Regions from separate parts of the Rhizobium mulingense genome, predicted to be linked through region 2. Evidence: riboswitches for the same ligand, from Rfam matches in the RefSeq annotation. Region 2 holds a riboswitch; the other holds the start of a gene.
What was found. A riboswitch is a leader RNA that binds a small molecule or an ion and turns the genes downstream of it on or off. The one in region 2 is predicted to bind FMN.
Positions count from the first base shown of each region.

Region 1: it holds a riboswitch for FMN, as region 2 does, so the genes downstream of both, PYR71_RS21255 (DMT family transporter) here and PYR71_RS11420 (6,7-dimethyl-8-ribityllumazine synthase) in region 2, are expected to answer to the same signal.

Region 1 covers NZ_JARFVE010000010.1:6,101-10,355, forward strand. Annotated here, with positions in the region: gene PYR71_RS21250 (esterase-like activity of phytase family protein) at 1-1,390, opposite strand, end outside; gene PYR71_RS21255 (DMT family transporter) at 1,472-2,386, opposite strand; FMN riboswitch at 2,469-2,619, opposite strand; gene hupB (DNA-binding protein HupB) at 2,742-3,017, opposite strand; gene lon (endopeptidase La) at 3,224-4,255, opposite strand, start outside.
Region 2 covers NZ_JARFVE010000004.1:526,282-530,536, forward strand. Annotated here, with positions in the region: gene PYR71_RS11410 (DUF1194 domain-containing protein) at 1-596, shown strand, start outside; gene PYR71_RS11415 (VOC family protein) at 760-1,449, opposite strand; gene PYR71_RS11420 (6,7-dimethyl-8-ribityllumazine synthase) at 1,700-2,134, opposite strand; FMN riboswitch at 2,215-2,356, opposite strand; gene PYR71_RS11425 (SRPBCC family protein) at 2,701-3,147, shown strand; gene PYR71_RS11430 (GCG_CRPN prefix-to-repeats domain-containing protein) at 3,321-3,629, shown strand; gene PYR71_RS11435 (alpha-amylase family protein) at 3,687-3,911, opposite strand.

The DNA of each region.
Region 1 (4,255 bases), on a different contig from region 2:
GCATGCCCGGCTTACCGGGAACGGCGGCCAGACCCGAAAGTGCTGCGAAGCCGATCGGATTGCCGTCCTTGTCGGCGGAGACGATCTTCGGATAGGCTTTCTCGCCTTCCGAGCGCTCGTAGATCATCACATGCGAGCGCGCGCCGCCATCCTTTCCGAGGTCGAGCTCGTTGGCGGTGGCAAAGAGATTGCGCTGGGGAATAGCGACGCCACCCTCCGGCGAAATGCCGGACGGCAGCAGTTGGATGAGTTCGGGGTCGGCGCCGGTGTCCTTATAGACGCCGACGACCGAGGCGCGCTCGGCGAGCAGGAAGAAATATTGGTCATCGCCGAACTTGGCAGCTTCGAGGCCTTCCGGCTCGACGCCCTTCGATCCCGAGCGGCTTTCCGGATAGTGGCCGAGATGGGCGACGGCGCGTTCGAAGGATGCGCCCGATTCGTAGAGAAGCTTGCCCGTCTTGTCGAAGATGGTGAAACCGCGCGAGCCGCCCTGGTAATCGCCCTCATTGGCGACAACGAGGCGGTTGTCGTCCAGCCACTTCACGGCGTCGGGCTCGCGCAGTACTCCCTTGGATTCGCCAGTGAATTTCAGCGCGCCGTCACGCTTGGTGTCGATTTCGGTGAGATCGACGCTGCCGGCGGAGAAATGCGTCTTCACCTCAGCCGTATTGGCGTCGATGATGACGATCTCGTTGTTTTCCTGTAGCGTCAGGGCAATCTCGTTCAGCCCGTTGAAGGCGACGAATTCCGGCTCCGGATCCTCAGGGGCAACGCCGGCGAGACCGGTCAGCGTCACATGCTTGATGCTGCTGCAATCAACAGTGCCGTTCTTGACCTGGAAGACGACGAGGTCGCCGGCCGGCATCTGCGGGATCTTGCCGTCATTGACGTCTTCGTCGCGCTCGTTTTCGATCGCAATAGTGCCGATCGTCTTGTCCTTGTTGAGGGCGATCGAATCCGGCTGGCCGCCGAGATCGCAGCTGTTTTCGATCTTCTTCGTCGCCACGTCGACGATCGCCAGGCGGCCTGAGGGCTTCGCCTTGCTCTCGGAGGTGTTGACGGCCACGAGCGCCTTGCCGGCGCTCGAGGTGACCGATGTCGGCTCGCCGTCCATCATCAGCGCGCCGCCTGATTTCGGCGCCTTGGCGTCGCTGATGTCGATGAAGCCGATCGCGCGGAGCGGGCTGTCGCTGTAGATCAGCGTATTGCCATCGTCGGTCGCGGTGATGATTTCGGCCGATGTCGGCGACAGCTTGTCTTTGTCATCAGGCAGGTTCTGAGCGACCGGGAAAGAGGCGATGCGGTTGAAGACCGGCTCGGCGGCGGCCGGAAAGGCAACGGATACGAGAAGCACGGCAGCAAGCGCTGCCTGGCGCGATGAAATCGTCATGAAATCCCCCATGTGGCGAATGGTCGAAACACGGGTTTTCTGCGGGACTGCCATGACAGAGACATGACAGTCCGTGACATTTCATGCGGAGGCCGTCTGCCTTTCCCGACGCATCTCGTTGCGCATGATGAAGAGCGATGCGGCGAGGATGAGGCCGGCTCCCAGCCAGAGATAACCGGCCGGCGCATAACCGAAGAACAGCCAGCCGGCGAGCACGTTGAGCGGCAGCTTCAGATCGTCGAACGGCTGCACATAGGCAGCGTCGGCGCTGGCATAGGCAAGGGTAAGCAGATATTGCGCCACGACCGTCAGGAGGCCCGCCAGAAGGGAGAGAGCCAGCGTCGCACCCGTCGGCACGGCGAGGCCCGCCGCAAGTGCCAGCCCGCCGTTGATCGACGTCAGCAGCACCAGCAGCCAGAGGGTGATCGTCTCCGGCTTCTCAATGCCGGTCAGGCTCTTGGTGATCAGCGACGATGCACCCCAGAGCAGCGCCGAGAGCACCGGCAGCAACGCTGCCCAGGTGAAACTGTCGGACCAAGGCTGCAGGATAATCATCGCGCCGGAAAAGCCGACAGCCGTTGCCGCCCAGCGGGCGGCGCCGACGCGTTCGCCGAGGAACAGCCGGGCGCCGAGGACGATGAAGAAGGGCGAGGTCATGACGAGCGCAATCGCCTGCCAGATCGGCACCGAAGCAAGGCTGGCAACCCATGCCACGACGCCGAGCGCGGCAAAGACCACGCGCACGACATGCCGCCAGGGATAGCTGGTGCGCATGGCCGAAAGGCCTGCCTTGCGCAGGAAGGGCAAGGAGAAAAGGAAGGCGAAGGCATATTGCCAGAAGGCCGCCGAGGCCGGGGGAAAGGCGAGCGTCATGGTCAGCCACTGGGTGGCGACGTTGAGTAGCGAAAAGGCCACGCCTCCAAGCACCATGAAGGTTGCGCCGGCAAAGGCGCGGGATTGAGAGACTGCAAGGGAATTCTGATTCATGTCTTTTATCCGAAATAAGGACTCACATAAATCAGGACGCATGAGGCGATGACACGCTGGCGCCGGCAGTCCCCTGCCCGCACGCGGCCATGCTCATTCTCTTTCATCCGGACTATACCGTCGGCTCCGGAATCGCACCGGATCTGCTGACCCTTCCCGCGCGACAGCTTGGGAAAGCGCTCGCGGGCTCGGACCGTAGCCCTTACCGCCGGTGGGAGTTTCACCCCGCCCTGAGAACAGCTCCGTGGTAAAACAAAGTCCCGCATGCGGCAAGCGGACAAGCCAAAAAGGGGCCCGGCATAGCCGAACCCCTCTCAAAACCCTGCACAGCCGGTCTCGTTTACGGCTGGCGGATAATCTTTAATCAGCCGTTGACGGCGTCCTTCAGGCCCTTGCCGGGCGTGAACTTCGGCACGTTGCGAGCCGGAATGTCGACTTCAGCGCCGGTGGACGGGTTGCGGCCCTTCGATGCTGCACGATGAGAAACGGTGAAGCTGCCGAACCCTGCGAGGCGGATGTCGCCCTTGTTCTTGAGTTCAGCCTGGACAACGTCGAAAACCGCGTCGACAGCGGAAGCCGCGTCAGACTTCGTCAGTCCCGCCTTTTCGGCCACTGCGGACACGAGTTCATTCTTGTTCATGTTTCCACCCCTTTCTAAATGGTATGAAACGACTCAAATGTAAGCTAGGCGCAGAATAGGTTTCATCAGGCCCGCCGGGAACCCAGAAGCCCTGCAAATCAAGGAAAAGCAAGCGTCTCCATGACGTTTTCACAAAAAAGGCTGGCGTTTCCGCCAGCCTTTTTGCGTCTTTTGCGCCAAATGGGCATAAATGTGGCAAGCGCCACTCAATGCGCTATGGTTGCGCCCGTCTCATCAAGGCCTTCGACCGATGTGATCACAGGCGTTTCCACCGTGCCATCCCACTCGATCGGCTCGGGCCGGCGGATCAGCGCGTGCTTGATCACCTCGCCCATGCGGGAGACCGGGATGATCTCCATGTTGTTCTTCACGTTGTCAGGAATCTCCGCCAGGTCCTTGGCGTTTTCCTCCGGAATCAGCACCTTCTTGATGCCGCCGCGAAGCGCTGCGAGCAGCTTTTCCTTGAGACCGCCGATCGGCAGCACACGGCCGCGAAGGGTGATTTCACCGGTCATGGCCACATGCTTGTTCACCGGGATGCCGGTCATGATCGAGACGATGGCGGTCGCCATGGCGACACCGGCCGAGGGGCCATCCTTCGGCGTGGCGCCTTCCGGCACGTGCACGTGGATGTCGTTCTTTTCGAACATTGGCGGTTCGATGCCGAAATCGACGGCGCGCGAGCGGACATAGGAGGCCGCTGCCGAAATCGATTCCTTCATGACGTCCTTCAGATTGCCGGTGACCGTCATGCGGCCCTTGCCCGGCATCATCACGCCTTCGATCGTCAGCAGCTCGCCGCCGACTTCCGTCCACGCCAGACCGGTGACGACGCCGACCTGATCCTCGCCCTCGGCTTCGCCGTGACGGAAGCGCGGGACGCCCAGGTAATCGGCGATGTTGGCGGCCGTCACGTGAACGGACTTCGTCTTGCCCTTGATAATCTCGGTCACCGCCTTGCGGGCGAGCTTCATCAATTCGCGTTCGAAGCTGCGGACACCGGCTTCACGGGTATACTGCTGGCTGATCGCCATCAGGGCGTCGTCGCTGACCGAAAATTCCTCGGGTTGCAGCGCATGCTCCTTGATGGCCTTCGGCAGCAGGTGCCGCTTGGCGATCTCGCGCTTTTCATCTTCGGTGTAGCCGGCGATACGGATGATCTCCATGCGATCCATCAGCGGCGCCGGGATGTTGAGCGTATTCGCCGTCGTGATGAACATCACGTCCGACAGGTCGTA
Region 2 (4,255 bases):
TCGACGCGGTGAAGGGCGGGCTCACCGGCCGCATCGCCATCAGTTATTTTGAATGGGCGGGTTATGTCGTCCAGGGTTCGGTGATCGACTGGCAGGTGATCGCGACGGAGCAGGATGCGATCGCCTTTGCCGACAAGCTCGACGCCCGGCCGATCGCCACGCAGCGGCGCACCTCGATTTCCACCGCGATCGCTCAGGGCGTCAGCATGATCATCGCCAGCCCCTTCCGGGGCAGGCGGGAGGTGATCGATGTCTCCGGCGACGGCCCGAACAATTCCGGCAATCCCGTCACGCCCGTCCGCGACAAGGCGGTGGCATCAGGCATGGTCATCAACGGCCTCGCCCTCATGCTGCGGCCTTCCGATGCGGCCGATGGGCTCGACAAATATTATGCCGACTGCGTCATCGGCGGCCCCGGCGCCTTCGTGCTGCCGGTCCGCAAGATCGAGGACTTCGCCGTCGCCGTTCGCCGCAAGCTGGTGATGGAGATCAGCGGCATTTCACCCTCGCCGACGGTGGAGAGGATCGCCGCCGACCCGCCGACGACGGATTGTCTGATCGGCGAGAAGCAGTGGCGGGACATTTTCGACCGGTAACGTGCGGCTGTGAGCGCTACTTGGGATGAGAGGGCAGAGGGGGCCACACGGCACGCCTGTAAAGCAAGGAAGAAAGTATCTCCCGCCCAAGAAAGCCTCACCCCGAGTGCCCGCAGGGGATATCGAATGGCGAGGCCGGTGCTCCCAGCATCTGCCGCAGCCACTACAACGGCAGTTGCCTGCCGGCCTGCTCGCTGACCATATATTCGGCGTACCAGTCCGGCCAGTTCTCGTCGTGTTTGCCGCCGTTGCGTTTCTCGTGTTCGCCGTGGGCGTGGGCGGCGCGACGGAGTGCGGCTGCCAGGTCGCTCGAAGTTGAAAATGCTGTCTCATCGGCGTCGATGCGTCCCGGCAGGCGGGTCGTGACTTCCTGTAACAGCCAGCCGTTTCCATCCGGATCCTTGAAGGAGGCGAAGGAACGGTAGCTGCGATGCTCGGGGTCGCAGCCGGCGATGCGCAGGCGCCCGAAGAGATAGGGCTCATCCTTGCCGGCATAGACGCCCGATGCATCATGGAAAACCTCGCTCACTTCGACGCCGCGGGCAGCGAGATCGCGCCGCGCGGCCTCGATGTCGGAGACGATGAGATAGAGGCCTTGGGCGGAGCCGGGGGCGGCAGCGGTGACATTCCTTCCGAAGATGATGGCGCAGCCGGAGCCAGGCGGGGTGAACTGGATCACGCGGAAATCGGCATCATTAGAAAAGTCGGCGTCGAGCCTCCAGCCGAGCTTTTCGTAAAAGCGTTTGGCGCGGTCGACGTCGGAAACGGGGATGACGATCACTTCGAGCTTGGTGTCGACCGGTCGCGTTCTCATGGATTCAATGGAGGTTTCACTGCGCATTGCATTGCTCATCTTCAGCTCCCTTAGGGTTTGGACGCATTAAGAATGGCGATACATGTCAGGCTCGAGTGGACCACAGCGCGGTAAGTGCGTCGAATCAATTATTCTGTCGGTGCAGAAGAGACGGCGGGCCGATCCCGCCGCTGTCGCGCGGGCAGCTAAAGCGCATCGCGATCTTTCGGATTCGCTCTTTGCGCTTTAGGTTTTTGTTTTCACGCATGTCGTTGCCGCAAAACCGCTGCACACTCTTGCGCGGCATGCTTCAGGCCGCAAGAGCGGCGCGTGTCTTGCCGATCATCAGGGCGGCGCGTGCGGCCTCGCGGCCTTTCTCGACGAAATGCGCGCGGTAGATTTGGGTATGGTGCTCCGTTTCCTGATAGTGGTGCGGTGTCAGGGAAACAGACAGCACCGGGACGCCCGTATCCATGCCGGCACGCATCAGGCCATCGACGACGGCCTGGGCGACGAATTCGTGGCGGTAGATCCCGCCGTCGACGACGAAGGCGGCGGCGATGACGGCGGCATAACGTCCGGTGGCGGCAAGATCGCGCGACAACAGCGGCATTTCGAAAGCGCCGGGGACGTCGAATACGTCGATCTGTTCGGCGGGAACAAGCTGTTGGAAGCCTTCAAGCGCACGGTCGACGATATCGGCGTGCCAGCCGGCTTTGACGAAGGCATAACGGGTGGGTGTCATGGTAATCTCCTTTGGCGTACAGACACGTCACCCAAGGCGATCACGAGCATCCGCAGCCAGTCCCGAAGGGCAGCGGCAGCGCACGTTCTCTTTCATCCGGACTATGACCGTCGGCTCAGGCATCTCACCTGATCTGCTGACCCTTCCGAGGAAGGCGCTCGCGGGCTCGCAATCGAACTGCATACCGCCGGTAGGGACTTTCACCCCGCCCTGAGAACGGCGCGGACAATAGGGGCAAGGCGGCGGGCTGGCAATAGGGGAATGGATCCGCCGCGGCTGGATTCCTGTGACAGGCACAGGAATGAGGTGGAGAGATGGTGCCCCTTACAGGCTCCGAAGAGAGCGAGCTGGGAGCATCAATCTCAGTGAACGCTGGATGCAGCGCTGGAGAGAGTCCTTCGAGGCTTCGGCCTTCGGCCTGCGCGCTTCAGGATGAGCGAGGTTGGAGGTTGTCGCCCGCCCTTGCTGGACACATCTTCAAGCCTACATGCTTCCATTGAGGGCACCCACGTCAATATAGCATGATACGCTGTTCCCGAGACGGGGCGGCAACCTTGGAGAAAGCGATGCCAGAATCTTTCGTCGTGCGCCGCGAGGCGCATCTTGCGGCGCCGCCGGCGGCGGTGTTTGCGCTGATGACCGATCCGGAAAAGATCCTGCGCTGGATGGGGACGGAGGCCGAGGTCGAGCCGGAGCCCGGCGGGCTCTATCTCGTCAATGTCACCGGCGCCCGCTTTGCGCGCGGCTCGTTTCGCGAGGTGGTGCCGGTGCATCGGCTTGCCTACAGCTTCGGCTGGGACGGCAGCGAGGTGGTGCCGCCGGGATCGAGCCTGGTCGAGATTGACCTGATCGAGCAGGGGGGCGGGACGCTTTTGCGGCTCACCCATAGCGGCCTGCCGAGTGCGGAGCAATGCGCCGGCCATGAGGAAGGCTGGGCGCATTACCTCGGACGGCTCACGGAGGTCGCTGCCGGGCGGGACCCCGGTCCCGATCCATTTTACGGCAGGAGATGAACGGCTTTCGGCAGGCGGCGGGACGCTCCTCAAGCGCTTGACGTTGCGGGAAGAACGGTCCGCCGGCGGCCGAAAGGTGCTGCTTTTTCGTCCGCAAACATGAACGTGCAATTCATCTCCAGTTCAATTTGGCGGTCCTAAGGTGTTTGTGGCTGGATGAAATGGAGTTTTCGATGAAGGCACTTTCTATCGCGGCTGCCTTGCTCGCTGGCAGCCTCTCGATCGGCACGGCTCAGGCGATGCCGATTGGGGCAATCAAGGTTGAGAGCACTGTCACAAAGGTCGACTACGCCTGCGGTCGCGGCTGGCATCTGACCCGCTGGGGCGAATGCCGGCGCAACTGGCGACGCCCGCCGCCTGTAGCTTTCTATGGCGGTCCGCCCCGCTGGGGCTGGGAACGGCGTCATCGCGACTGGGATGGCCCACGTTGGCGCTATGAGCGGCGCTGGGATCGTGAACGCCGCTGGCGGGACGACTACTAAAAGCCTTTGACAGAGGCAGACGAACGAGGGCCGGTGCGATGTTTCGCCCGGCTGCGCTCAGATGCGGCAGACGAGCCAGTGCTTTCCGTCGATCAGCTCTTCGAGCTCGGCCGGATCCTTGACGCCGAACTCGAACCATTCGACGAGTTCCTTCGCCTTCCGCTTGCTTTCCTCGGCCGTAAACTCGATCCCATAGCGCGCGCACCACCGCCGAAGGATCGACGTCAATAGCGTCATGTCATTCCCGTCAAGCGGGTCTTTCGGCCAATATGTCGTGCCCATCGCAACCCCTCAATCGTCGATGACAAGCTGGCACATAATGGAATCAAAGCCGCGCAAGTTTAAAGTGTTTTTTTCATTGTTTTCCACCGTGGTGAATGGTTTTCCACAGGGTTCTTCGGAGGTGGGGTTGACAAGGATGTGGGGAGGCCGTGGCGGATGCCCCGAGCGGCAAGAGCCGATGAGGGCGCTCCTGGACATCGGAGGTGGCCTCAGTTTGCCGACAAAGTCTCCTCCGTCATGTTGGGCCTTGTGTCGAGCATCTGAAGACGCAATTGCTTGACGAGAAAACGGCGCAATTCCTCGGCACAACAACGAGGCCGAGGATGACGTCTCGGGTTTCGCAG